Regions from separate parts of the Pseudoduganella sp. R-31 genome, predicted to be linked through region 1. Evidence: predicted binding sites of a transcription regulator. Region 1 holds the regulator's gene; each other region holds the start of a gene.
What was found. Region 1 encodes sigma-54, which starts transcription at its own class of promoters, with help from an activator protein. Its sites were predicted from a motif close to TGGCANGNAANCTGCTTT; they were not measured.

Region 1 (7,157 bases):
TCTTTGACGTGGACGGTGTGCTGACCGACGGCAGCCTGACGTATGGCGCCGACGGTGAAATGGTCAAGACTTTCAATGTGCACGACGGCCTGGGCATCAAGCTGCTGCAGGAAGCGGGCATCAAGACCGCGATCATCAGCGCCCGGCGCACGCCGATCGTGCTGGCACGCGCCAAGGACCTGGGCATCGATTACGTGCACCAGGGCGGCCACGACAAGCTGACCCCGTTCAAGGCCTTGCTGGCCGACCTGGGACTGGCGGAAGAGCAGGTTGCCTTCATCGGCGACGACGTGGTGGACCTGCCGCTGTTGAGCCGTGTGGGCTTTGCGGTCAGCGTGCCGAATGGCCGCAAGGAGGCGCACGATCGCTCCCACTACATTACCGAAGCTGCGGGCGGCCGCGGCGCGGTGCGCGAGGCCTGCGAATTCGTGCTGCGCGCCAGCGGCAGCTATGACCGCGTGATGGCCCAGTTCCTGGTGTAAGGGCAAGCGATGCGTAACCAGAGGACCGCCCACCGCTTCCGCCTGTCGATCGGCATGATCTTCGTGCTGCTGGCGGCGCTTGGCAGCTTCTACCTGCTCGAGCTGCTGAACCGCGCGGACGAACAGATGCAGGCCGACAAGCGCATGAACGAGCCGGATTACATCATCCATAACTTCTCCTTCGTGCGCATGACCAAGGATGGCAAGCCAAGCTATATCATTGCCGGCGACAAGCTGACCCACCGCCCGGTCGACGATTCGTCCGAGATCGACAATCCGCGCGTGCACAGCCTGGCCGGCGAGAAGCCGCCGATGGAGATCGTGGCGAATACGGCGCGCGTGGACGACACCAACAGCCGCGTCACCCTGAACGGCAGCGTGACGATCGACCGCGCGGCATCGCCGCAATCGCAACTGCTGCACCTGGAATCGGACAAGCTGGTGATCTTCCCGGACGAAGACCGCATGGAAACCGATCATCCGGTGAAACTGCGGCTGGGGGATACGACTGCTGCGGCCAACAGCATGCGCGCCAATAATGCGACGCGCGAAATGCACCTGGCCGGCAACGGCACGCTGCAGATTCCGCCCAAGGCCGCGGACCAATAACTGAGGAATGAACATGAAACGACTACTCTTGTCGGCAGCCTTGCTGCTGGGAGTCGCCGCTCCGGCGCTGGCCGAGAAAGCCGACTCCTACAAGCCGACCAACATCAGCTACGGCTCGATGGACATCGACGACGTCAAGCAGGTCACCATCCTGCTGGGCGGCGTCAAGCTGACCCGCGGCACCCTGACCATGACGGCCGAGCGCGCCTACGTCAAGCAGACGCCGGAGGGCTTCCAGCAAGTGACGCTGTTTGGCGACGGCAAGAAAGCCACCTTCCGCCAGAAGCGCGACGGCGCCGGCGACCAGTGGGTGGAAGGCGATGCCGACCGCATCGAATACGAGGAACAGGTTGAACTGGTGAAGATGTTCAACAAGGCCACCATCCGCCGCCTGGAAGGCGGCAAGCAGAACGACGAAGTGCAGGGTGAGTTCATTTCTTACGACAGCCGCAAGGAATTTTTCAGCGTGCGCAATTCGGCCAGCGGGGAGAGCAAGCCCGGCGGCGGTCGCGGCACCATGGTGATCCAGCCGACCCGTACCGAACCCCCAGCGACGCCGACGGAGAAGAAGTAAGCATGCAAGCAAATAACTGCGCCAGCACGCTGGTCGTGCGCGGCCTCCAGAAAACCTATGGCAAGCGACAGGTGGTGCACGACGTTTCGCTGCAAGTCGATTGCGGTGAAGTGGTCGGCCTGCTCGGTCCCAACGGTGCCGGCAAGACTACCTCTTTCTACATGATCGTCGGCCTGGTGGCTTCCGATGCAGGCACCATCGATATCGGCGGCACCGACGTGTCGAGCCTGCCGATCCACAAGCGCGCCACGCTGGGCCTGTCCTACCTGCCGCAGGAAGCTTCGGTGTTCCGCAAGCTGACGGTGGAAGAAAACATTCGTGCCGTACTGGAACTGCAGAAGGTGGACGGCAAGCCTCTGCCCAAGGCGGAAATCAAGCAGCGCCTGGAATCGCTGCTGGCCGACTTGCAAATCGAGAAGCTGCGCGAGAACCCGGCCCTGTCGCTGTCGGGTGGCGAGCGCCGCCGCGTGGAAATTGCGCGCGCCCTGGCCACCAACCCGCGCTTCGTGTTGCTCGACGAACCGTTTGCCGGCGTGGATCCGATCGCCGTGATCGAAATCCAACGTATTGTGCGTTTCCTGAAGGAGCGCAATATCGGTGTGCTGATCACCGACCATAATGTGCGTGAGACCCTCGGCATTTGCGACCGCGCCTACATCATCAACCAGGGCGCCGTGCTGGCCTCGGGCCGCCCGGACGACATCATTGCCAACGAATCCGTTCGCCGCGTCTACCTCGGCGAACACTTCCGCATGTAAACGAAGGCCATGAAACAAACACTGCAACTGCGAACCTCGCAACACCTGGCGCTGACGCCGCAGCTGCAACAATCCATCCGCCTGCTGCAGCTGTCCACGCTGGAGCTGCACCAGGAGTTGGAACAGCTGCTTGGCGACAATCCCATGCTGGAGCGCCTTGACGACCCGCTCGACCACTCGGTACGGCTGCTGGCCGATGGCGCCATCAGCCAGGGCAACGGCAATGGCACCGAAGCTCCCGCCACGCCTTCGGCTGAAGGCCCGCAAGGCGAGGGCGGCGAAGCCCCGGCCGCTGCCGGCGAAAGCGATACCTATGAAGGCGGCGACCATGAAGCCGGCAACGGCAGCGACGACGCCGACTGGAGCGCCAGCGCCGGCAGCAAATCCGCCGACGACGAAGACAGCCGCCCGCAACTGGAAGCTTCCGGCTGCACGCTGCGCGAACACCTGCTCGAGCAGATGCGCGTCACCGTGCAGGAGCCGCGCGACCGCGCGCTGATGGAACTGATCATCGATGCGCTGGACGAGAACGGCTACCTGGAAGAGCCGCTGGAAGAAATCCACGAGCGCCTGCCGCCCGAGCTGGAAATCGAACTGGACGACCTGCGCTGCAGCCTGGTGCTGCTGCAAAGCTTCGATCCGCCCGGCGTCGCCGCACGCAATGCCTCCGAATGCCTGGCGCTGCAGATCAGGCGCATGCCCGGCGTGCCGCTGGTGACGCGCCGCATGGCGCTGACCATCGTCGAGAAGCACCTGACCTGGTTCGCCCAGCGCGAGTTCACCAAGCTGAAGAAAGCGCTCGACTGCGACGATGAAGACTTGCGCGAAGCACAGTGCGTGATCCGCCAGTGCAACCCGCATCCGGGCGCCGAATTTGCGTCAGGCGAGTCAGACTACGTGGTGCCGGACGTGATCGTGAAAAAGGGCCGCGGCGGCTGGATCGTCACCCTGAACAACGACGTGGTGCCGCGCCTGCGCGTGAACGCGCTGTATGCCAACCTGCTCAAGCAAGGCAAGAGCGAGTCGCAGATGAATGGCCAGCTGCAGGAGGCCAAGTGGTTGATCAAGAATATGCGCCAGCGCTTCGACACGATCCTGCGCGTCGCGGAAGCGATAGTAGAAAGACAAAAGAACTTTTTCAGTCATGGCGCAGTGGCCATGAGACCCCTTGTGTTGCGTGAAATTGCTGATACACTGGGACTACACGAGAGCACTATTTCTCGCGTAACAACTCAAAAATATATGCTCACCCCGCATGGCATGTTTGAGTTGAAATATTTCTTTGGTAGCCACGTCGCGACCGAAGCCGGGGGGGAGGCTTCCTCGACTGCGATACGGGCACTGATCGTGCAATTGACAGGAGCAGAAGACCCGAAAAATCCTTTATCCGACAGTAAGATTGCGGACATGCTGGGTGAACAAGGCATGGTGATTGCGCGACGGACTGTTGCCAAATATCGAGAAGCGTTGAAGATCCCTCCAGTTAGCCTCCGCAAATCGTTGTAGTGCAGTGCATGGGTTCCTCTGTGCGTTTCGGCGTGCACGAACTCGAGAGCGACATCATCTTTAGGAGTGTGTATGAATCTCACCATCAGTGGACATCATGTCGAAGTGACCCCAGCCATTCGCGAGTACGTGCAGAACAAGCTGGAACGAGTCAAGCGCCATTTCGATCAAGTAATCGATATTGCTGTCATCCTGACTGTAGATAACCTCACCGAGAAAGAGAAACGCCAGAAAGCCGAAATCAACCTGCGCATGTCTGGCAAAACTGTTTACGTCGAAAGCCTGTCGCAAGACCTTTACGCCGCCATCGATACCCTGATTGATAAACTGGATCGCCAGGTCATGAAATACAAGGACCGTGTGCAGAACCACAGTCATGCGGCCATCAAGCATTTCCCGGATACGTATGAGGCACCACCCACCGCCATGTAAAGGACTGGCCGTGCAGCACACCAAAGGGCGCAATTGGCGCCCTTTTTTGCGACCAGTGTGCGTTAGAATATTTGCATGAGCGAACACGTACACACCCAACTCTCCAACGGTACCGGCTTCATCACGCTGGACCGCCCCAAGACCCTCAATTCACTGTCCCTCGACATGGTGCGCGCGATGACGCAGGCGCTGCTGGCATGGCGCGACGATGCGTCGGTGGCGGCGGTCGTGGTGCGCAGCAGCAGCGAACGCGCGCTGTGCGCAGGCGGCGATATCCGCTTCTTCCACGACGTCGGCCGCGGCAATACGCAAGGCGGCAGCGCGCTGCTGGAGGACTTCTTCACCGAAGAATATGCGCTGAACCATTTAATCCATTTCTACCCCAAGCCTTATGTGGCGCTGATGGATGGCGTGGTGATGGGCGGCGGCATGGGCATCGCGCAGGGCGGGCCGGAGTGCGGCGTGCGCATCGTCACGGGCCGTACCAGGATGGCGATGCCCGAGGTGAACATCGGCCTGTTTCCCGACGTGGGCGGCAGTCACTTCCTGTCGCATGCGCCGGGCCAGCTTGGCATGTGGCTCGGCCTCACCGGGCTGACGGTCGGCGCCGCGGATGCGCTCTACCTCGACCTGGCTGACTACTTCGTGCCGGAAACTGAACTGGCCGGACTGGCCAAGCTGTTCGAGTCGACGCCCGGCAAATCGTTGCGCGATGCTGTCGCGGTCTTTGCCGGCCCGCACAACGCCTTCGCCGGCGACAGCGAACTGGAAGCGCAGCGTGCCCTGATCGATCAGCATTTCTCGGCGGGCTCGGTACCCGCCATCATGGATTCGCTGCGAGGCGACAGCACGCCTTTCGCGCAGAAATCGCTGAAGGCAATGGAATTGCGCTCGCCGCTGATGATGAGCGTGACCCACGAGCTGCTGAAGCGCGGCGCGTCGCTGGGCGTGTCCGACTGCTTGCGCATGGAGCGCAACCTGGTGCGCCGCAACTTCGAACACGGCGAGATTTTCGAGGGCGTACGCGCCCTGGTGATCGACAAGGACAACCAGCCGCAGTGGAATCCCGCAACGCTGGCCGAAGTGACGCCCGCCATGGTGGAGCGCTTCTTCGAACCATGCTGGCCGGCCTGGGCGCACCCCTTGCGCCACCTCGCATGAGGGATCTGGACCGGATCGACCGGGGCATCCTGAATATCCTGCAAGAAGATGCCAGCACGCCGTTGCGCGAGATCGCGGAGCGCTTGCATTCGTCGGTCGCGACCTGCCAGCGCCGCATCGAAAGGCTGCGCAACGACGGCGTGCTGGTCAAGGCTGTCGCGCTGGTTGACCGCGCGCTCGCCGGGCGGCCGCTGACGGTATTCGTGTCGGTCGAACTGGAGAAGCAGAATACCGACATCCTCAAGCAGTTCGAACACCGCATGCGTTCCGAGCCCGAGGTGATGTCCTGCTACGAAGTGGCCGGCGAGTTTGACTTCCACCTGATCGTCACGGTGGAGTCGATGGAAGAGTACAGCGCCTTCACGCGGCGCGTCTTCACCTCGCACCACAACGTCATCAACGTCAAGAGCCTGTTCGCGATGAACTGCTCCAAGTTCGAGACCAAGCTGACGCTGTAGTCACGGCTCGCAGCTGTAGCGCAGGCTGTCGTCCAGCGCGAGCGGCAGCACCAGCGTATGGAACTTGCGGGCGTTGGCATCGGCGCACAGCTTGGCGCGCGCTGCGGGATCGCTGCTGTATGGCGCAGCATACTCCGCATTGAATACCGGCTTGCCGCTGGCGATGAAAGCCTGGTAGCCCTCGCATTCGGCGAACTCATGGCATTGTTCGTTGACGGCAAAATCGAAATCGCCTACCAGGTCCTTCAACTGATCCGTATCGTTTTTCAATGCAATGGACATTCCCCGGCGGTGCGCTTCGCGTGCCAGGAATCGGTTGTAATCGAGCTGCGTGGCGGCGGTAAGGGCGAAGCCGCTGTTGTTCGCATAGCCGTCCACGTTGTCTGCTTCAACGCCATTGCATCCCTTGGAGACTGCCAGGTCCAACCGCGCAAGCATGATCTTCCGCACAGTTGCCGAGCGCGTGTCGAGCCATCGCTCCCCTGCCCATCCTTGCAGGTCCTTGCCCATGTCGGCTGGCGCAAAGCCGGAAAAGTCGGGACGCCAATTTTCGGAGCTGCCGGCTGAAAAATAGCAGACCACTTTCTTGCCGCTCGCCTTCAATGCCTGGACGGTAGCAGGCGCTGTATCGAACAGATCGATATCGTACACGGTTGCCGCATAGGCGGTATTGACCGTCCCTTTCAACTGCCACTGCCAGGTATCGCCCAACGCAGGTTTCCAGTAGGCGGCTGGTGCGCTTGCAGGCGGCGGCGTATCCGAACTGCTTCCGCCGCCGCATCCGCTCATCGTCGCCAGCGCCAGGCAGAAGATACTGATCGGAAGCAGCCGCCGGGTGTGTTGTCGCATCAATTCATCCTTGAAAATATTGGCCGGCAATAGTTTCACGGACGGCTTACGGCATGCTTACTCCCTGGCGCTCATGTGCTTAGGTCAGTGTCGTCCCAGTCATCTCCTGGCGCCAATGCCCAGGTGAACGAATGGCGGCGCTCATGAACGGCTCCGCCGTGCGCTATCGGATCGAAGTCTTTGGGCACGGTCATGCCCCCCATTTGCGCGCTCCTGACAGCGTTATGCGCGCAGTAGAATTTGTATTCCATGAAAATGACCTCGCCAGCCGCTCTCAATGAAGCGCCCGCCGCGAAGTCGGCGAGATTGCCGTCCCAGGCGGGCAGGA
Region 2 (7,157 bases), 1.0 Mb from region 1:
GAGCGCCAGCGCGCCCAGCTGCTGGAAGGCTTCCGGGAACAGGTTTTCGAAATAGCGTGAGAACGCTGCCTGCCCGCCTTCTACAGTCGTGTAGCGGCGGAATTCAATGACGGGGTAGGTATCCATGCCGCCAGCTTAGGCGGCAATGCGGTCGGAATGCGCCCTATTTTCCAGTTCGAATGTGTTGCCAGGTCGGGCCGTACGAGCCGAGGACCACGGGCAGGTTCGTGAGGCTTTGCAGTTCATCGACGTATGCGTCGGCGTCGGCGATGGGCATGTCGGCGTAATTGGGGCTCGCAGCGCGCAGCTGCGCGCACAGCGCTTCCTGGTGACCCAGGTCGGGCTGGCTGGCGAGGGAGAGGTCGCGGATTTCACCGCCGTGCAGCTTGTAGCTGTGGGCCCAGCGCAGTTCGGCCCCGCCCCGGAATGCGTCGAGGTGGCTGACCAGCAGGCCTTCGATGCGGCCCGCGGCGGCAAGCGCGTAGCGCAGCAGGACGGCGTCTGGATGGCCGCGGCGGAAGCGGCCTTGCCAGCCGCTGTCGGCGTTATGCGGTTCTGCCAGGGTTTGCAAAGCCCGGTCCTCGGTTGGCATGGGGCCCTGGCCGTGGCGGGTGAGGTAGCTGCGCATTGCGCCGAAATGGGTAATGCGTTCCGCCAGGCCGTAGCCGGCCAGAGCGGCTTCGGCGGCAACGGGGCTGGTGCTGCTCCAGGTCGTATGCGGGTGGAAGCCGTGCCACTCATCGAGCAGCATTCCCTGGGCGCCTTCCATCACAATGCTGCCGGGTCGCGTGAGTTGTGCGGCGACCTGCTCGGGCGCGGAGGGCGCTACCTTGGCGATAAGGCGCTGTACGTGTTCGAGCCACAGCAGCCCGAAACCTGGATCATCCAGGATTGCTGCGTCTTGATGGTCCAGCGCCGCAGCGCGGGTGGGTAGCGCAGCGCGCAGGTGGTGGCGCATGGCTTCCAGCTTTTCGCGGACGCGTGAGTGATGCAGCAAGTCGCCATAGCGCAGCGCCTGTTCGGGCTGGGCCAGCGCATGGCCAACCGTTTCGCCGAAGCCTACGCCACAGCTTCCGTGTGCAGCGGCGCCGCGCGCGCGTTCGCGCAGGCGGCCGGCTGCTTCGTGGTATGGCGTCGTGACGAGGCAGCGGGCGTCGATGAGCAGGCGGTCCAGCGCATCGCTGATGCCCGCGCGCTGCAGGTAGGTTTCTTCGACCAGCAGCGCGGTCGGATGGACCACGACTGGCGCGGACAAGACGGTCGCAACGCCGGGATTGAACGTTCCGGCGCCGAACTGGGAGAAGGTGTGATGGCGGCCGTCAGGCAGGACCACATTATGCCCGGCCTGCGCGCCACCGTTGAAGCGAACTACCGTGTGTGCCGACCTGGTACGGCAAAGGTAATCCGTGAACAAACCTTTGCCGCAGTCGCCAAAGGCTAGTCCGATGACCGATACGATCCTGCCCTCAGCCAAACAGACGCCTCCACCAAGGGCGTTCGCCGAGCGCCACGGCCGGCGACGATACCGGAATGTCGTGCGCCGTGCCCTTATCCAGCAGCGCTGCATATGGGCGCAGGGCGCGGACGATAGCGGACACGCGGCCGCCGTCGATGCCTTCGCCGGACAGCACGCCTGGCAAGGCGTCCAGCTTCGGCAAGGCGCCTTCGGTCAGGGCCACGATGGAGGCGGCAACTGCGCAGGCATCTTGCGGCGCTTCCATGCAGATCACATGATCGCCCAGCAGCTCGCGCCAGCGCGCTTCGCATCGCTGGCGGCGCTGCAGGTCGGGAATCAGGAAGAACAAGTGGAAAGTCTCGGAAGCGGCTGCGATCACCTCTTCAATCGGCAAGTCCTGGTCAAGGCGGTCGCCGACCAGTGCTTCGACCTGGTGGCGCGACACCGCAGGGTAGGGCAGTTCATCGCCGGTCAGGAACAAGTAGCCTTTCTTGCGGCGCTTGGCCCAGCAATCGAGGTCGGTGTGCTGGGCCGCCATGTAGAAGGCCAGTTCATAGCTCTCCTCGCCCGAGCCGCCCCCGCCGCCTTCGATATAGCTCCAGGTCAGCCACTGGTCCATCAATTCCGCGGTCGATTCGAACTGGCCGACCTGCAGAGGCGCATGGTCGGATACCGCATCGCCGATTGCCATGAATTGGATTTGCGGGTCCGGGACGCCGCAAGCCATCAGCAAGCGCATGAAGGTCGGCAGCTCTTTCGTCGCCAGCTGCTGCGGGATGTCGCCCATCGAACCGGTGACGTCGAGCGCAAAGACAATGCCCAGCGAGTTCGGATGGTCGGCATTGTCGCGCGACTCGCGCATCTTGATGCCCTTGGGGTTCATCAGGGGATGGCAAGCACGTTGCTGGAATACTTCGGTGCGCGACGCGGATGCGCGGTCGGCGACCAGGGCAGCGTGGGCTGCGAAGGAGTAGTTACCGTGTCCCAATTTGGCTCCTTTGGATACGATTAATGCGTTGGGTGGAAATGCAGGAAGCGCGGCGGGCCGAAAGCGGCTGCCGCTGCGCTGGTGACTTCGTAGTGCAAACCTGCTGCGCCTTGCGCCCGAAGCCAGCGGGCGTCGGAACAGGCGCGCTGCAGCAACTCCGCCAGGGGCGCCGGAACCGACGCCGGCAAAGCTGGCGCGTCATCGCCAGCACGCTGGCCGGCGAGCAGGGCGCGCATGCTCCACGCCGACTGCAGCAAGTCGCGCGACTGGTCGCCAGCCCGCTTCGCGCCTGACCAGCCGATCAGGAAGACGCCATGGTCGGCAGGGTGCACCAGCATATGTTCCAGACTTACCGCGCCATGGCTCCAGCCGATACTGTGCACGTGCGCCAGAACTTCAAGCACGCGGCGCCACATCCAGACCACATGGCGCGCATCAAGACCGGTTCCATAATGCCGGTGGACTTCGGCCAGGCTTCCCCAATAGCCCGGTGGATGGCGCAGTATATGTACCGTGCCGCCATTGCCGTCCGGGCCCAGTGCGATCGATTCGGGCAGGCGCTGCGAAAAATATGCGGAGCCCGGCGAGGTGTCCGCCTGCAGTTGGCGCAGGATGTCGTGTTCGCGCCCCAGCTTGGCCGCGTCGGCGTATTTCAGCACCACGTGTTCGCCCAGCCGCCCGCAGCGGCGTGCCAGCACGACACGCGAACCAGCGCCTTCGTATAACAGACGGATGATGCGGTAGCGCCGTTCGCCGCAGCGGGCATCCTGGCCGACCGGGTCGTTCTGGAAGCGCAGGAGCGCTTCGCGGAAGCGCGCCACGTCGACGACGGCATCGGAACGGGTGACGGTGGCGGCGCAATATGGGCACTCGACGGTGCGCCAAATGGCCTGGCGTGGCAGCACTCCGCCACACTGCGGGCAACTCAAAGACTGGAAGTCCACACGAATCCTGGAGGGTTGTCTGAAATCAGCAAAATCCGCAACCGGACCTTTTGGGGGGCAGAAGGCTTGAACTTAACTGGGAGAATCCCCCACGATATGGTCTGGTCAATCGCTGTTCGTTACTGTAACACAGCGAATCATTCCGGAAATTTGCGCCTGCGATACGATGTGGCCACCAGCTGCAGCCTTCGCAATCCACATCAGCCCTAAATTGTCGTCCTTGGGAACACCTGTGCCCTCGACGTAAGCCCGGCCCATCCAGTGCATCGCGCTCACATCGCCCTGCTTTATCGCGAGTTCGAGCCAGTACAGCGCCTCCTTGTGCTTCTCTAAGTCACGAAAAAGTAGTGCCAAATCGGACTGGGCCTGCGCATGGCCCGCATCTGCATCTAATACAAGCTGTAAATCCTCGGCTGTTAGCGTCACCCATAGGTGCGGAAGTATTGAATCCAGCACAACTGTCGAAACTTCATTTGCTTTTACATGGTTCTCGGCGCCCCGTTCCACCGAACCATCGGCAAATCTGCGCCAAAACGTGCGCTTGCTCCAACCGGTCAATGTGATGGCGGTGCTAATTTTGATCTGTTGGTTCATTTCTCATCTTCAGTAAAGTTTGCTAGCGAACATTTCAGGAATATTCTGGGCAGAAACTTACGGGGTAATAGTTGCCGTGGCGCATCAAAAGGCTGTGCCAAGCCCGGATGATACGCTGATTGTCGTGCCACGCCAAAACTGTGGCGCAGCATGGACCTGCGCCACCGGGCGAGATGCACCAAAGATATTGCCAAAAAACGGCAAAAACATCGCGAATTTGGCCTGGCACGCTCATTGCATAGTATGCGGTGTGCAGCAAAACTTTGAGCCGATGAGGCTCCCAACACTCAACAGGAGAGAAGCATGAAATTCGCACAATACAAGAAGCAAGCACAGCAGGGTTTCACCCTGATCGAACTGATGATCGTTGTGGCGATCATTGGTATTCTGGCAGCTGTTGCCCTGCCTGCATACCAGGACTACACCGTTCGTTCCCGTGTTGCTGAAGCAATTACTGCTGCTGATGCCGCTAAAGTTACCGTAGCCGACAACGCTGCCAATGGCACTCCGTTTGCAACTGGCCTGAATCCAGGTAAGGCGACGCAAAACATTGCAACCCCACCTGCAATCGACGCTAGCGGCGTTATCACCGTCGTGACGACTGATAAAGCAGGTGCTTTCACTATCACCATGACCCCGTTTGATGGCGCTATCGGCACCGGTCTGACTGCAGGTACTCCACCAGTCAACCAAATCGTATGGGCCTGCAGCATTAGCGACGAGAAGAAATATAAGTACGCACCAGCAAACTGCCGCCAAACTGAAGCTAAAGCTCTGCTGTAATTAGCGGCTAGCTCGACTAAAAAAATGCCCGCTCTTTGCGGGCATTTTTCATACAATTGGTGCCAAATCCATAATGTCGTGCATGGCTTTTTGGTAAGCACCGCTAATGCATTTTGCTGCCCAGTGGCTTCACTTTCATTACGCTAAGTCAGGCATGCATCCTTTTAGCCTGTTGGTGTTGACCGAGCTTGTGAGTGTTGCTTATATGCGAAGCGCCCGTCTTGTTCGTGCCGGTAGCTTTCATAATTCGGATGCCAGGCACACCCTGCACGGCAAAAACCGTCTAGATGCCTGGCACGCTCATTGCTGAGCATTCTGTGTGAAGTAAAACGTTGAGTCGTCGTGATTCGCAATACTTAGTAGGAGAGAAGCATGAAGTTCGCACAATGCGAGAAGCAAGCGCAGCAAGGTTTTACCCTGATCGAGCTGATGATCGTCGTGGCGATCGTTGGTATTCTGGCGGCAGTTGCTTTGCCGGCATACCAAGACTATGCCGTTCGCGCTCGTGTGACCGAAGCAATGGCTGTTGCTGATGCTGCTAAAATTGCGGTTGCCGACAATGCTGCCAATGGCACTCCGTTTGCGACTCCTCTTAATGTAGGTAAAGCGACGCAAAACATTGTATTAGTACTTAGCGTCGACATTGGTGGTGTGATTACTGTCAAGACAACCGAAAAAGCCGGGAATGTAACGCTCACCATGACTCCCTTCGATGGCGCAGGCGCCAATGGTGCTCTTGGCAGTCGACTAACCCAGGGCATTATTCCAACCCACCAACTCACCTGGGCTTGTAGCGTAGATTCGATGAGTAAATTCAAATACGTGCCAGCAAACTGCCGCCAGACTGCTGCTAACGCATTGTTGTAATTGGCGACTGAGATAGCTTCCTGAATCGCCGGACACAGTCTATGCATTATCCTTACGACTAGCAATAGGACTAGGCATATGACTAAGAGCAGGCAATCAATCGAGTTGGTGGCGGTCAGCGACGAGAAGCGTTGTCGATGGTCCGCAGCAGAAAAGGCAGCACTGGTGCGCGAAACGTACGAGCCAGGAATGAGCGTTTCGCTGGTGGCGCGCAAACACGGAATCAGCGCGAGCCAGCTATTCAACTGGCGGAAATTGGAGCGCGAAGGCGCCCTGGTGGCAGTCCATGCCGGCGAATCGGTCGTGCCAGCCAGCGAGCTCGCAGCCGCCCGCGCCCAAATCGCACACCTGCGGCGCATGCTGGGCAAAAAAGCCATGGAGGCTGAAATTCTGAAGGAGTCCGTGGACTTTGCCCGCGAAAAAAAAGTGGCTTGCCCGCGCCCTTGTTGCCGAAGGACGACCAGTGAAACCGGTCTGCGAGGCCTTGGGCGTGGCGCGCTCTCACGTGATTGAGTTGATAACGCGGTCGCCGGATTGGGTTGATGGCCGCACGGTGCGCGAGATGGACGTACTTGCCGACCTTGCCTTGGTCGACGCGATTCGCGCGGAGATTGGTCAATTGCCGACGTACGGCTATCGACGCACTGGGCGCTGGTCAACCGCCGGCGCATGGCAGCGGGCCTGGCGCTGTTTAATCACAAGCACTTCTATCGAGTCATGAAGGCTTATAGGCTGCTGTTGCCGAAAGCGCCGAAGCGAATCGTTAGCGCTCGCGTGCACAACGGCACTATGGCAGAATTCATCGCGGATTGCCGGGAAACGTTGCTTTGACCTTCAGGAGGAAGAGTTCAGAGTCGCGGTAGTCATAGGTCACCCGTTTCATGACCCTTATCTTGTTGTAAATCCCTTGAGCTGACCGGTATTCATGGAGCAGCGCATGCGCACTAAGTTCCAGTACAGGGGTAGTTTTAGGGCGGGGAGTAGGAAAGGTTGGATGGCGTTGCTGCGTGCCATCGCTTGCTCCTTGCTCCACGGTGTTACGAACCCCGGCTATCGGCGCGACACTCGCGAACGGCGATTAAGCCAACTAATGCGCTGGGTACGGCAACGACTACAACCGTAGCAGCGTAACCCAGCTTCCCAAATGGGAGGCTGAGTCTATGATTTGGCATGAGAGCAGTGGGTTAGTTAGAGGGTTTGGAGGTACAAACACAATAACTCTTACTCATTGCTCTCTTGCGTTTAAAGCATGGTCATTCCGGAAATCCGCGATAACCCATTTTTAGGCCACAGTGAACTGGTCATGGAAATGGTAAGCGTAAATTGCCTGACACTTTGCGTGCCACCCTGCGGCGATGATCTGGATGAAAAAAAAGCCGCAAATGCGGCCATTTTTATCGTTCATTTTCAGCTAAGAAATTTGGGGTGGCTGATGGGGCTCGAACCCACGACAACAGGAATCACAATCCTGGACTCTACCAACTGAGCTACAGCCACCACTGAAAACTTCTTTTCCATCGCACCG
Region 3 (7,157 bases), 880 kb from region 1:
CGCAGGGCGACCCAGACGAAGGCGTCTTGACGCGCCACGTAATCGCTGATGTCCTCGACCGGGATATCAGCCAGCTTGCGCCCATCCTGGTAGGCGACGCAGTTAATCAGCATGCAGGCTCCTCAAATTTCCAAGCCCGCAGCATAACTGAAAACCGGTAAACCGGGGTCAGGCCCGCAAGGCCTGACCCCGCACGCGGCCGCCGCAGACCGGTGTCAGGCACTTGTGCCTGACACCGCCTTACCGGTTTCAGTCATCCTTGGCGCCGTCGATGCCCAGTTCGGCAATCTTGCGCGTGATGGTATTGCGCCCGATGCCAAGCCGGATCGCGGCGTCGTTCTTGCGCCCGTGCGTGTACTTCAGCGCGGTGCGGATCAGGGCCGATTCGAACTGGCGACCCAGCACGTCCATCACGTCCTGCTGGCCGCTGCTCAGCATGCCGGCCGCCTGCAGTTCCAGCAGGCTAAGCCAGCCTTCCGGCGATGCAGCCAATGGCGGTGGCGCCAAGGGCTGCACTGTGCCGTGGTGCTGCGGCATCGCGGTTTCGGCCGCGGCCGGCACGGCGGCATGCATGGCGCTCTCCTGCCCTTGCGTCAGTTCCAGCGGCAGGTCTTTCACTTCCACCGTCTGGCCCGGCGCCATGACGGTGATCCAGTTGCACAGGTTCTCCAGCTGGCGCACATTGCCCGGCAACTCGAGCTGCTGCAAGAACGCCAGCGTCGAATCGCTCATGCGCTTGGCTTCCACGCCCAGTTGGCGCGCACTCTGCACCAGGAAGTGGCGCACCAGGATAGGGATATCCTCGCGCCGCTCCCTCAAACTGGGCAGGCGCAGGCGGATCACGTTCAGGCGGTGATACAAGTCTTCGCGGAACAGGCCGTCGCGCACGCGCTGCTCGAGGTTCTGGTGCGTGGCCGTGATCACGCGCACATTGGCCTTCAGCGGCGAGTGGCCGCCGACGCGGTAGAAGTGCCCGTCCGACAGCACGCGCAGCAGGCGCGTTTGCAGGTCGAACGGCATGTCGCCGATTTCGTCCATGAACAGCGTGCCGCCTTCGGCCTGCTCGAAACGGCCGCGGCGAGTCGTCTGCGCGCCGGTAAAGGCGCCGCGCTCGTGGCCGAACAATTCGGATTCCAGCAAGTCCTTGGGAATTGCGGCCGTATTGATGGCGATGAAGGGCTGCTCGGCGCGCGGGCTGTGCTTGTGCAATGCGCGCGCCACCAGCTCCTTGCCGGTGCCGGATTCGCCGGTGATCAGCACCGTCACATTCGATTGCGACAGGCGGCCGATGGCGCGGAAGACTTCCTGCATGGCCGGCGCCTGGCCCAGGATTTCCGGCGTATCGGCCGGCCCGGATTCGATGCTCGACTCGCGCAGGCTTTCGTCCAGCGCGCGGCGGATCAGCTCCACCGCCTTGTCGATATCGAAGGGCTTGGCCAGGTATTCAAAGGCGCCGCCCTGGAAGGCCGCCACGGCGGAATCCAGGTCGGAGAAGGCGGTAATGATGATCACCGGCAGGCCGGGATGGCGCTGCTTCACCAGTTGCAGCAAGTCGAGGCCGGAGTCGCCCGGCATGCGGATGTCCGACACCAGCACCTGCGGCGTCTCATGTTCCAGCGCGGCGACCGCATCGCGCGCATTGGCAAAGCTGCGCGTTGCGAGGTTCTCCCGCGCCAGGGCTTTCTCCAGCACCCAGCGGATCGATTCGTCGTCGTCAACTATCCAGATTGGTTTCATGTATTCCGATCAAGGCAAAGGCAATAAGATTCTGAAGTCCGTTTGACCAGGCCTGCTTTCGCATTCGATAACACCCATGTGCTGTTGCACGAAGGTTTGCGCCAGCGTCAGTCCCAGGCCGCTGCCGCCATCCCTGCCCGACACCAGCGGGTAGAAAATGCGGTCGCGGATCTGGGGCGGGATGCCCGGTCCGTTATCGATGATATGCAAATCTAATGCCAGCTGATAACGCACCTTCGCCAGCGTCATCTGGCGCGCCACACGGGTGCGGAAAATGATCTCGGCATCGCCCTGCTCGATGCGTGCCGCCAGCGCCTGCGCGGCATTGTGGGCGATGTTCAGGACCGTTTGGATCAACTGCTCCTTGTCGCCGCGGAATTCGGGCAAGGAAGCGTCGTAGTCGCGGCGGATGGTGAGCCCGACCGGGAATTCGGCCAGGATCAGGCTGCGCACCCGCTCCAGCACTTCGTGGATATTGACGTCGCCCACGATGTGCGGCCGGCGGTGCGGCGCCAGCAGGCGGTCCACCAGGGTTTGCAGGCGGTCCGCTTCCTTGATGATGACCTGGGTGTATTCGCGCAGCTGCGTCAGGTGCAGCGGCGGCAGTTCCATTTCCAGCAGTTGGGCAGCGCCGCGGATGCCGCCCAGCGGGTTCTTGATTTCGTGCGCCAGGTTGCGGATCAGCTCCTTGTTGACCTGACTCTGGTCCATCAGGCGTTCTTCGCGGTCCTGCTTCATCTGCTGCACGATCTCGCGCAGCTCGATCATCACGGCGCCATCCGGCTCGTCAAGCGCGCTGGCGATGATGTGCACGTGCAGCGCTTCACGCCCGCTGCGTTCCAGCACCAGCTCTTGCCGTACGTCGGAGAATTTGTGCTCGCGCGCCTGCGCGATGATGTTCTCAAGCTCCAGCGGCGCTGCAAACAGGCCGCCCAGCGGCTGGCGTACCAAGGCCTTCAGCGACGATTCCAGCAGGTTTTCGCCAGCCGCGTTGAGGTACAGGATATGGCCGCCGCCATCGACGATGACAACGGCCGATGCCAGCAGGTCCAGCCCTGCCAGTTCAGCGGGCCGGATGCTGGCAGGGCTGTCTGGGGTCATTTTATATTGGCAAGCTCGCGCTTCAGCGCTTCCACGTTCGATTCCGCACGCGCGATGCTGTCCTTCAGGCCAGTTACGCGCTCCTGGTACTTGGCGGCGTTGCGCTCGTCGGCCCTGCGTTCAGGTTCGCCGTTGTTGAATTCCTTGCGCAAATCCGCCAGCTTACGGTTTTCGGTGTTGAGCTCATCGGTCAGGATGGCGCGGCGGTCGGCATCGCGGGCTTTCTGTTCCGAGCTTTCCACGCGTGGGAAGTTGGCTGGCGCTACGGCAGGTGCGGACGGCGTCGAGCCGCGGCGCGCGCCGCCCGGCGCGGGAATGGTGGCGCCCGGCAGGTCCAGCGTCTTGCAGTTCTTCCCCTTGCGGGTATCGGTCAGTTCCTTGCGGCCATCGGCATCCACGCAGAGAAAAATTTGCTGCGCCTGCGCTGCGCCACTCACGGCCAGCAACGCCAGCCCATGTAATACGAGAGTGCGAGTGTTCATGCCCCGACTATACAACATCCGAAAAAAAACGCGAGGAAAGCAAGCTGCTGGCCTCGCGTTTTTGTTGACTGCCGGTTAATTCCGGCAATCGCCCCCTGATTACAGGGAGTAGTACATGTCGAACTCGACCGGGTGAGTGGTCTGGCGCATGCGGGTCACTTCGGTCATCTTCAGTTCGATGTAGGCATCGATCATCGAATCGGTGAAGACGCCGCCGCGGGTCAGGAACTCACGGTCCTTGTTCAGGTGATCCAGGGCTTCTTCCAGGGATGCGCAGACGGTTGGGATCAGTGCATCTTCTTCCGGTGGCAGGTGGTACAGGTCCTTGGACGCTGCTTCGCCTGGGTGGATCTTGTTCTGCACGCCGTCCAGGCCGGCCATCATCAGTGCAGCGAAGCACAGGTATGGGTTGGCCAGCGGGTCCGGGAAGCGGGTTTCGATGCGGCGGCCTTTTGGATTGGCCACGTGTGGAATACGGATCGAAGCCGAACGGTTACGTGCGGAGTAAGCCAGTTTCACTGGAGCTTCGTAGCCTGGCACCAGGCGCTTGTACGAGTTGGTGCCTGGGTTGGTGATCGCGTTCAGTGCCTTGGCGTGCTTGATGATGCCGCCGATGTAGTACAGCGCGAAGTCGGACAGGCCGGCATAGCCGTCGCCGGCGAACAGGTTCTTGCCGTCTTTCCAGATCGACTGGTGCACGTGCATGCCGGAGCCGTTGTCGCCAACCACTGGCTTAGGCATGAAGGTAGCGGTCTTGCCGTAGGAGTGGGCAACGTTCCACACCACGTATTTCAGGTTCTGGGTCCAGTCGGCGCGCTCGACCAGGGTCGAGAACTTGGTGCCGATTTCGTTCTGGCCGGCGCCGGCCACTTCGTGGTGGTGCACTTCGACCGGGATGCCCATCGATTCCAGGATCAGGCACATTTCGGAGCGCATGTCCTGGAAGGAGTCGACTGGAGGCACTGGGAAGTAGCCGCCCTTCACGGTTGGACGGTGGCCGGAGTTGCCGCCGTCGATGTCCTTGTCGGTCGACCACGAAGCTTCGTCGGAGTCGATCTTGACCATGGCGCCGGACATGTCGATCTTCCACTTCACGGAGTCGAAGATGAAGAATTCTGGCTCTGGGCCGAAGTAGGCGGTGTCGCCCAGGCCGGAGGATTTCAGGTAGGCTTCAGCGCGCTTGGCGATGGAGCGCGGGTCGCGGTCGTAACCTTTGCCGTCCGACGGTTCGATCACGTCGCACTGCATGAACAGGGTGGTTTCTTCGAAGAATGGGTCGATGTTGGCGGTCGCAGGATCCGGCAGCAGGATCATGTCGGAAGCTTCAATGCCTTTCCAGCCGGCGATGGAAGAACCGTCGAAAGCGTGGCCCGATTCAAATTTGTCGATGTCGAAATGGGACACAGGCACGGTTACGTGCTGTTCCTTGCCACGGGTATCGGCGAAACGGAAGTCCACGAACTTGACTTCGTGCTCTTGTACCATCTTCAGAACGTCTGCGGCGGTCAGTGCCATTACATATCTCCTAAGTGAAAAAACTGCCGCGACCACTTGGGTGCGGCGAACGCTGGTGGTACATTAAGCAGATATCATGCCAGCCAATTCCATGCTACCAACACGCAAAAGGCGCACCATGCGGGTGCATCTGCCGATTATCGCACCACTGTGGTGCATATTTGCACCAATTGAAGCAAATGCATCGTTGTGGTGCAGTCATCATAAAGGAAAAACCATGAGTTCCACCGCCGAAATCCTCGACCGTGCACGCAAACGCGACACTTCCCTGCCCTATGCCGGTGCGGTGACCCCGCATGAGGCATACGAGCTGCTGAAATGCGATCCGCATGTGCGCCTGGTCGATGTGCGGACCAATGCCGAGCGCGATTGGGTGGGGCGCGTGGCGATTCCGGCCGAGCAGCATCATGCGGCGCAGTGGAACGTCTATCCGGGCGGGACGCCCAATCCTGACTTCCTGGGCCAGTTGGCGGCGGCGGTGCCTGGCAAGGACACAGTGATTGTGTTCCTGTGCCGTTCTGGCGTGCGTTCGCGCCATGCGGCCAAGGCGGCGACCGAGGCCGGCTACACCCAGTGCTACGACATCCTGGAAGGCTTCGAAGGCGACAAGGATGCCGAAGGCCACCGCAAGAACGTGGGCGGCTGGTGCAAGGCAGGCCTGCCCTGGGCGGGCGCGTAAGAATTAAATGGGCATCGGGATAGTTCAATATCGCCGATGCCCATCATCTCTCCGGTGTAACTGCCGCCTATCCGATCCGCGGCTTCTGGGTTAAAGCGCGTAGTTCAAACGTGCATAGACAAAGCGCCCCGAGCGGCCAAACGGCGAGTAATTGGAATATGGCGCATTGCCGGTGCCATTCAACAACGCTGGATACGGATCCGGATACTGGTCGAACAGGTTCTCCGCACCCAGCGCTGCAGTCAGGCGCTGCGTGATCTTGTAGCGCCCTTCCACGTCAACCAAAGTCTTCGGCGTCATCCAGTGATCGCGTGCCGGATTCGCATCCGGTTGCAACACCTTGCCGTAGCGCGTGGCGCGGAAGGTGCCACTCCAGTTGCCCAGCGTATGGTTCACGCTGGCCGTGAACTTGGTCTGCGGCGTGCCATGTTCAAAGGTCAGCACGTTCACGCGGTCGAACAGCGGGGGCGCAGGATTCAGCGCGGCCAATTGCGCAGTCACCGGCACCTTGGTCACTTCGGTCTTGGTGTAATTGCCCGCCAGAGTGAAGTCGAACTTGCCCACGTTGCCTGCATTCCATGGATAGTTGGCCACCACGTCCACGCCGCGCGTCGTCGTGTTCACGCCGTTGATGAAGAAGCGCCCGCCGCCGATGCCGATGAAGCCCAGCGATGTCAGGTAGTTCCGCACATTGTCCTGCAGCAGGTTCTCAGACAACACGATGCGGTCACGGATCTTGATCTGGAACGCATCCACCGTCAGGCTGGCCTTGCCCATCTTGCCGACCGCGCCCAGCGAGAAGTTGGTCGACTTTTCGGCATCGAGCGGCTTGGCGCCCAGCGCCACTGCAGCCGGATCACTAGGCTTGAAGGTGGTGATGTCGTATGGCACGCCGCCAACGAAGTTGGTCGCCGTGGAGGTAAAGAACTGCTGCTGCGGCGACGGTGCGCGGAAACCATTTTGCGCCGAACCGCGCAGCGCAAACGATGGCGAGAAGTTGTAGCGGGCCGCCAGCTTGCCCGACCAGTTGTTGCCGAAGTCCGTGTAATGCTCGCCGCGCACTGCGGCCGATGCCAACAGGTTCTGCGTCAGGTTCGCTTCCACGTCGACATATACCGAGTAGGCCTTGCGGTTGGCATCCGATTCATCACTCGGACGGAAGCCTGGGAAGACCTGCGAACCGGAAGCCGTAGGCCGTGGCGTTTGCGCCGCCGGCGGCGGCAGCGGCGGCAGCGTCACTCCACCGTTACGCCAGGAGTCAGGCTCGCCAGCATGCAGTGCGTAGCCTTCGCGACGCGCTTCCGCGCCAACGGCCACGTTGAGCGGCGACGACAGGCCTACTTCGTACTGCCGCACGCCAGACAGGTTCAAGGTGAGCTGGTCGTATTTGAAACCGCCTGCATCGAAGACAGTCTTGGAGGACGGGCCAAGGGAACGGTTCAGCGTGTTCTCGATGGTGAAGTCCATCCGGTTGTCGCCGTAAGTCACGGATGCATCCATGTCCCACTCGCCGGCGGTCCAGGTGGCGCCGAAGGCGGCACTGAAGTCCGATACTGCCGGCGCGATGATCGGCAGGAAGCCATTTGGATAAATCTCGATCGTATTGTTGTCCTGCTGGGCGCGGCGGAAGAAGCCGCCCGAAC
Region 4 (7,157 bases), 2.6 Mb from region 1:
GCCCGGACCTTGCAACACACGAAGGTGTTCCCGCCGGGGACGCAGCGCAAGTTCCCGGTCTCGTATTCTTACAGGCTGCCTGAATAGGCCCGCGTCAGGCGCTCTTCTTCGCCTTGGCTTCCGGCTGGGGTTCCAGGAGAGGAGATTCCCACTCCATCCAGTCGGGTCCAAACAGCTCCGATGGATGCTGGGTTCGCTCGGAACCGTTGCCGCACGCCAGGCTGTCAGCGGGACAGTACTTGTCGCAACCCCAGCAGACCCGCTCCGGGTGCAAGGGAATGATTGGAAACTTCTTTGCCATGCTTCAATCCTAGCTCTCTCACCCTCGCCTCAACCTTGATCCAGATCAAGTTTCCACTAACCCTGCGTTCGCTGTCGAACTGACCCGCTGATCCAGCCATGGCACATTGCCCGTGAACGGGAGACAAACATGAGTGAAGTCCGCAAAGGCCAGGCCCCCGCCAAGCTGGAACGCGCCGAGTTCCACCTGCGCTTTACGCGCAATTTTGCCGACCCGCGCTTCGACAGACTGCGCGACGAGGTGGCGAAGCTGGAGGAAGTGGCGTGGCAAGATTTCAGCGACAGCCGCAAGGCGCCGGTGACGGAACCGGCCGGGTCGGGATATGCCGATCCTGGCTACGAGCTGTCAGTTGAATGGAAGGCCGCTGCTGCCCGCCTGCAAGCAGCCGAACAGCGACAGAAAGATCCGGCCACGCCTTCACGCGTCCTGTTGATCTGCGGCGCCGCGCGGAATGACGGCACCTGCCCCGGCGAAATGTCGAAAACCTGGCGCATGCTCAAGCTGGCGGAGGCCACGCTGGCCAGCGAAGGAATCGATACCGACGTCCTGGATCTGAGCCGCCTGACCTCCGAGTTTGAATTGCGCATCCATCCGTGCAAGGGCTGCGTTTCCACCGCCATGCCGCTTTGCCACTGGCCCTGCAGCTGCTACCCCAATCACGGCCTTGGCCAGGTCAATGACTGGATGAACGATATATATGAAAAGTGGGTGTCCGCGCACGGTGTCATCATCTTTACGCCGGTGTACTGGTACCAGGCGCCTTCCGTGCTGAAGCTGATGATCGATCGCCTGGTATGCGCAGACGGCGGCAATCCCGACCCGACCAGCACCCATGGCAAGAAGCCCGAGGAAGCCAAGGCCCTGGAGCTGGCTGGCTGGCCCTACCCCAAACACCTGGCCGGGCGCGCCTATGGCCTTGTGGTGCATGGCGACGTCGCCGGCGTGGAAAGCCTGCGGCGCAATCTCTCCGACTGGCTCGATTGGATGGAGTTGATCGATGCCGGCGCGCAGGCCCGGCTTGACCGCTACCTTGGCTATTACGAGCCTTACGCCACTAGCCACGATGCGATGGACAAGGACGAAGCCCTCAAGCAAGAAGTCCGCAACGTCGCGCGCGCCGTCGGGCATGCCGTGCGCATGCTGCGCTCAGGCACCCTTGCGCGGCCCGATAAAGGCGTGCGTTCCCCGCGCCCGAAGTAAATGAAATGAGCCGGCATTCCGCACAGGATTGCCGGCCCTCGGTACGAGCATTACTGTGCGGCGGTTGTGAACGTCCAGGACTTGTTGATGGTCTTTCCATCCACGACAGCGATCAGCGCCACGTTGTAGGCGGTAGCGGCCTTCAGCCGCAGCACCGGCACCAGCGTTGCGGTGAAACCTTGCATGTTCCCGTCATCCGTCAGTGCAGGACCATTGCTCGCGATGACCGGGCCCAGCTTGCCTCCCTTGTTCACCAGGATGCGCGCTTCGACTGCCGTGCCGCCCGCAGGCGTCAGCGTGAACTGGCTGATCGCAATCGGCGCCGTCACTGCCATTCCCCTGGTTTCGAAACTGACCGTTACGGGCGTGCCCGCTTCGACCAGGTCCGGCACAGGCGTTGGCGTTTCGGTGCGATTGAAGAAGACAAAAGGCACGTCCGCCTGGTTTGCGTAGGGATATGCGCGAATACTGCCCGCGCCCGGCAACTGCGCCGTTTGCGTTGTACTCGTCGCAACGTCCACCACGCACAGGGTCGACGCGCCCTCCGCCGGGTTGAAGTTGTTTGCCGCTACACCGATATCAATGGTGCTGGCAAACAGCAGGGCCGCGTGATAAACCGAATTGGCCCACTCCGCAACACAGGTCATGTATTTGTCCGTACCGACTGTGCTGAAGATCGCCTCCCCCGAGACCGAGGCGGTATAGCCCGCCGCGGCAATCCGGTCCCCCGCGCGAACGCCTGTGTACCCAGGCTTGCCCGCCGTTTCGCCATGCAGTTCGCTGATGCCGTTCTGGTTGATGTAGCTCCAGTGCGCCCCCGCCGACTTGTCCAGCAACAGGCTCTGGGCCAGCAACCCGGAACCGATCTTGCTGCGCAAGGCATTGATGGCGTTGAAGATGCTCAGGTTGCCGCTGCCTGCCGCGTAAGTCGGCGCCGGAACCGACGTGACGATGTTGCCTTCGGTAGGCGATGGCGTCTGCGTGGTTGGAGCAGGAGACACTACCGGCGCGCCCCCCGAGCCACCGCCGCCACCGCAAGCCGCCAGCAGCAAGGCCAGGGCAAGCGCCGGAAAACTCCGCGAGTTATGCATGGAATCCCCCACGGCGACGCAGGAAGAGCAAGGCACAGCCCAAGCCCAGCAAGGCGGCGGTGCCTGGCTCAGGGATGGCCGCTGGCGCTTGCGGCAAATCCACCACCGCAATAACTTCAGGTGCAGTGGTCTGGACCGGCATCGAGGGGATGAATACCTCAACGACCGGAAGGATTTCCTGTGGCGTCGGGATGGAGATCGGCGAGACCGACGGCGTATTGTCGAAACTCGTCAACGGCAAACTGCTGAAAGACTGTGAAGCGGTATTACTGTAGTTCATGAAGCTAAATTCGATACTGTTTACGGTGCCAGGACCGGCAATCGCTTGAGCACCCGCCAGAACGGAGCAGGCCAGCAGGCAAGACTTGAACAGCGTATTAGCTTTCATATCGCGCTCCATATTTAGGTTGAGAAAACTACAAGCTGACCGAAGCATCAATCATGCCTACGAGATAAGTACTTGATTATGCTGAGTTAGCAAAATCTGCTACGAGGGATGTGTTAAATTTTACGACATCAAACTTTGCACTTGGGAAATATGATGAACGGCAGCCGCCAGGCGGGCGCTAGTACGCGTTCGGCTTTGATAACATACGCGATTCCCTTACAAGAACAGCAGGAAGAAAAGCAGGTGTCAACTTGGGTAATTGCCTACCGGAATGCCGACCGGTCTGAGCATCAGATACAGGCAAAGGCGGCTGGCGTGCTGACGGAGCAAGGTGCAGCCATGCTGGTGAGCGACTACCTACGGCAGCAACAGGCAAGCAGCACTGACACCTCGTTAGCTGCCGAGCAGTACAACTTCCAGATCATCCGCATTCATCGGGTTCCCTGGGACCTTGAAAACGCGTGAGCCACCTCACGCAATTCCCATCCACCGTCGCCTTTCAAGTGCAGCACATGCGTATGGTGGCGCCTGACGGCTGCCCGGTGGGCAATGCTGATCAGGGTAGCTCCGCTTTCACGCAGGCTTTTGTAGAGCGAAGCCTCATTGCCGCAGTCGAGCGCGCTGGTCGCTTCGTCCAGGATCACGATGCTCGGTTCATGCACCAGCACACGGCCAAAGGCGAGCCGCTGCTGCTCGCCCACCGATAGCAGTTTTTCCCAATCCTGTACCGCATCGAGCCCGCCGACACGCTCGGCGAGCTGCGGCAGGTGTACTTGCACCAGGATCTCCAGCAACTGCTCGTCGCTCAGCCGCGTCTGCACGCTTGGGTAGATGAGCTGGCTGCGCAGCGTGCCCTGCTGCAGGTAAGGCTGCTGTGGCAGGAAGAAAAAGTCTTCCAGCGGCGGATGATGAATCAGGCCGCTGCCGGTATCCCAAAGGCCGGCGATTGCTCGCAACAGCGAACTTTTTCCGCAACCGCTATCGCCTGTGATCAGCAGCGCATCGCCCGGCGCCAGGACGAAAGACAAGTCTTTCACGAGTACGCGCTCGGACTGCGGTGGACACACCGTCAGGGCATCGACGGCGATCTGCTTGCCAGGCCGCATCCTGATCCGCGGACGTGTTTTCCCGCTAACTGCCTCGCCCTCCGGCACCGGCAGCACGAGCTTGGACAGGGTTTGCAGGCGCTCCGTACCCGCCACGAAGCGGCTCAGGCTCTCAAAGTTATCGACGATCACACCCACAGCGCCAAGCACTGCAGTAAAGGCGCCTGCCGCCTGGATTGCCCGCCCTACTTCCAGTTGGCCGGAAAGCACGCCTTCGGCGAGAATCACCCCGGGCAGCACCAATGTGAGTTGGCTGAACGTGCGCTGGAACAAATTCAGGGTGCGCTGCTTCTTGATGAGCCTGCTGAAATTGTGGAACAGCTTGTCGAATTTGCCGTCGAGGTAAGCACGCTCTTGCGCCTCGCCCCGGTAAAAGGCGATCGATTCGGCATTCTCACGCAAACGCATCAGGCCGAAGCGAAAATCCGCTTCGCGCCGCAATTGCGAGAAATTGAGACGGATCAGTGGCGTGCCAAAGACGTAGAGCGCGACCACGGTACCCGTCAGGGCGTACACGGCCAGCACGCCAACCAGCAGATGCGAAATCGACCATAGCACCGCGCTGAACGCCACCAGCTGCATGATCGAGCCCAGAAAGATCAGCAGGAAATGGATCGAGCGGCCGGTGAATGTGTTGACATCTTCGCTGATACGCTGGTCCGGGTTATCGATCTCGCCTTCCGAGGTCAGTTCGTAGTATTTGCGCCCCTGCAGATAGCCATCGAGGAAGCGTCCGGTGAGCCAGCGCCGCCACTGGTTGGCGAACATGTCCCGCATGTAGTAGTAGAAGGCGTAGATTGGCACTGCAAACACCAGGATCAGCAGGCAAGCCCGCACCGACTGCCAGAAACGGTCGCCATCCCGACCGGCCAGCGCCGAAGTCATCTCGCCGGACTGGTTGTTCAGCATCACGGCAAGCTCGGTTTCGGCAAGCATCAGCACAATCAACAGCAGCAGCAAGCCCCAGGCAGACCTCTTTTCATCTCCAAGCCAGTACGGCTTTGCCACGCTGATGAATTGCCTCCATGCGGCCAGCGACAATGGGGGAACACGGCGCCGTCTCGATGGCGCTGGTTCATCCGGAATTGCAGAGGGATTTGCTGTCATCTTCATAGCCTGAGCATACGACTCAGCATAAAGCCACTCCGTGCGGAAACGGACATAGCCCGAATCGGTGCGTCGCGCTGGCCTCCGTTGACACGATTCGTTGTTGCGGACAAACTTGTTTCATGCTGGCTACGCAGACGAAGCGATCGATCCACATGGTTGACCGTCGCCGAATTTGGCTGATGGGAGTGGCGCTATGCCTGTCATCCAGCCTGCCATCGATCGCTGTAGGGGCCGAACAATTGGTCGTCGACTATATCGTGTCGCACAGCGCCCAAAGGACTGCATGGATACGCATCATCAATGAATTCTCGAAGGCAAACCCCGATCTAGAGGTGGTACATCACGGTTATCCGCAGGAGCAATACAAGCGCAGTTTCTCCGCGCGGCTGCGCAGCGGCCAGGTCGACCTGGCATTCTGGTACGCGGGAGAGCGGCTGCGCGACGCAGTCCAAAGCAAGCTGCTGGTGCCGCTTGATGCCGATACGGTGGCGCTGCTGAAAAAGAAGAAGTTCTACCCGGTCACGCTGGAGGGAACCCGGATCGACGGCGAGGTATTCGGATTCCCGATGTATTACTACCCTTGGGGCTTCGTCTATCGGAAATCGCTGTTCCAAAGCCTCGGGATCGAACCACCGGCATCGTGGAATGATTTCTTGAAAGTCTGCGAACGCCTGAAAGGTGCTGGCGTAACCCCGCTCGGCTTGGGAGCCGCGCACAACTGGCCTGCCACCGGCTGGTTCGACTATTTCGATTTGCGCCTCAATGGCCTGGAATTCCATCGCAAAGTACTGCGCGGCGATGTGCCCTTTACCGATCCCCGCGTTCGAAAAGTATTCGATGCCTGGGGTGAACTGCTGCGTAAAGGCTACTTCTTCGAACCGACCATCGAGCTCGATCACGAACGCGTACTGCCTTACATCTATCGCAAGCAGGTGGGCATGACGTTGATGGGGAGCTTTGTTGCCGCAAAATTTCCCGAGGCGATTGCGGACGATATGGGCTTCTTCGCATTTCCAGGCATTGTTCGCGACATGCCGCAATATGAAGACGCGCCGCTGGACGTGCTGGTCTTGCCATCGCGAGCAGCAAATCCCCACGGTCGAAAGCGCTTCCTGACCTTCCTCGCCGAAACCGGCGCCATCCGCCACATCGCCGAAGCGGACCAGACCTTGCCCGCGCAAGCCGACGCTTCGTTTGGGAATATCCGGCTGGGAGATGAAGCCCGCCAGGTGCTGGCCAGCGCAGCCGGCTTGAGTCCATTCTTCGACCGGGAAGCGAACTCGGAGTTGGTCGGCCCCGTCTTCGAGGGCTTGCGACAATTCTTGAAATTCCCGCATGACACGGAAAAGGCCGTCCTCACCATTGAAACGCTACGCCAGAAATAGCGGCATAGCGCGTGCCCGGTACGGCACCTATTTGGGTTTGCCGCAGGAGTTCAGGTCTTTGCCCATGTCGGCCAGGCCCCGTTTGGTGCCCATTTCCAGATGCAAGGCCATTTCCACGGGATCGTATCCTAGCTCGTGGGTTCCAATGATGATGAAGGTGTCTCCGCGCCGCCATGCATTCGCCTCGCCGTGGAAGTAGGTGCCGATCTGCATCGATTGATATTCGTCGGTGGAGCCTGTCAGAATTTTAGTGTGAAACCGGGGTCATGAAATAATACCGAAAGGGATTGTCCATGACCGACGTAATGACCACTAAAAAGCCAAAGACCAAGAAGCAGTACCCATTCCCCGTTGAACTGATCGACCAGTTGCTGGCCCAGGTCGAGAACAAGGACGCCGAGTCCATTCTGGGTGAATCGGGCCTTGCCGGCCAGCTGAAGAAAATGCTGGCCGAGCGCATGTTGACGGCTGAATTGACCCACCATCTCGCCACCGAAGGCGACGCCAAGAACCACCGAAACGGAAAAAGCCGCAAGACCGTGCTGGCACCGGGCGGCGAGCTCGAACTGGAGATCC

Region 2: ACN9MY_RS09150 (pilin) is a predicted target of sigma-54. The motif match lies at 4,206-4,223, and genes of this name have one in related genera.
Region 3: glnA (type I glutamate--ammonia ligase) is a predicted target of sigma-54. The motif match lies at 4,900-4,917, and genes of this name have one in related genera.
Region 4: ACN9MY_RS16465 (PEP-CTERM sorting domain-containing protein) is a predicted target of sigma-54. The motif match lies at 3,022-3,039, and genes of this name have one in related genera.

What each region holds. Positions count from the first base shown of each region.
Region 1 covers NZ_CP183986.1:1,008,193-1,015,349, forward strand. Annotated here, with positions in the region: gene ACN9MY_RS04610 (KdsC family phosphatase) at 1-482, shown strand, start outside; gene lptC (LPS export ABC transporter periplasmic protein LptC) at 492-1,091, shown strand; gene lptA (lipopolysaccharide transport periplasmic protein LptA) at 1,105-1,665, shown strand; gene lptB (LPS export ABC transporter ATP-binding protein) at 1,668-2,423, shown strand; gene ACN9MY_RS04630 (RNA polymerase factor sigma-54) at 2,433-3,929, shown strand; gene hpf (ribosome hibernation-promoting factor, HPF/YfiA family) at 4,002-4,361, shown strand; gene ACN9MY_RS04640 (enoyl-CoA hydratase/isomerase family protein) at 4,437-5,522, shown strand; gene ACN9MY_RS04645 (Lrp/AsnC family transcriptional regulator) at 5,519-5,980, shown strand; gene ACN9MY_RS04650 (endo alpha-1,4 polygalactosaminidase) at 5,981-6,829, opposite strand; gene ACN9MY_RS04655 (DUF4272 domain-containing protein) at 6,901-7,157, opposite strand, start outside.
Region 2 covers NZ_CP183986.1:2,011,449-2,018,605, forward strand. Annotated here, with positions in the region: gene ACN9MY_RS09125 (NIPSNAP family protein) at 1-126, opposite strand, end outside; gene ACN9MY_RS09130 (adenylosuccinate synthetase) at 164-1,474, opposite strand; gene ACN9MY_RS09135 (VWA domain-containing protein) at 1,467-2,444, opposite strand; gene ACN9MY_RS09140 (protein kinase family protein) at 2,465-3,349, opposite strand; gene ACN9MY_RS09145 (tetratricopeptide repeat protein) at 3,494-3,982, opposite strand; gene ACN9MY_RS09150 (pilin) at 4,286-4,765, shown strand; gene ACN9MY_RS09155 (pilin) at 5,138-5,632, shown strand; partial or broken gene ACN9MY_RS09160 (transposase) at 5,711-6,448, shown strand; tRNA gene ACN9MY_RS09165 (tRNA-His) at 7,054-7,129, opposite strand.
Region 3 covers NZ_CP183986.1:1,887,685-1,894,841, reverse strand. Annotated here, with positions in the region: gene corA (magnesium/cobalt transporter CorA) at 1-113, opposite strand, end outside; gene ntrC (nitrogen regulation protein NR(I)) at 250-1,737, opposite strand; gene glnL (nitrogen regulation protein NR(II)) at 1,747-2,838, opposite strand; gene ACN9MY_RS08755 (DUF4124 domain-containing protein) at 2,835-3,320, opposite strand; gene glnA (type I glutamate--ammonia ligase) at 3,420-4,835, opposite strand; gene ACN9MY_RS08745 (rhodanese-like domain-containing protein) at 5,053-5,514, shown strand; gene ACN9MY_RS08740 (TonB-dependent receptor plug domain-containing protein) at 5,605-7,157, opposite strand, start outside.
Region 4 covers NZ_CP183986.1:3,603,762-3,610,918, reverse strand. Annotated here, with positions in the region: gene ACN9MY_RS16485 (TonB C-terminal domain-containing protein) at 1-87, shown strand, start outside; gene ACN9MY_RS16480 (DUF3079 domain-containing protein) at 95-301, opposite strand; gene ACN9MY_RS16475 (flavodoxin family protein) at 431-1,501, shown strand; gene ACN9MY_RS16470 (CAP domain-containing protein) at 1,552-2,592, opposite strand; gene ACN9MY_RS16465 (PEP-CTERM sorting domain-containing protein) at 2,585-2,980, opposite strand; gene ACN9MY_RS16460 (hypothetical protein) at 3,131-3,445, shown strand; gene ACN9MY_RS16455 (ABC transporter ATP-binding protein/permease) at 3,412-5,100, opposite strand; gene ACN9MY_RS16450 (ABC transporter substrate-binding protein) at 5,316-6,581, shown strand; gene ACN9MY_RS16445 (hypothetical protein) at 6,609-6,794, opposite strand; gene ACN9MY_RS16440 (IS256 family transposase) at 6,887-7,157, shown strand, end outside.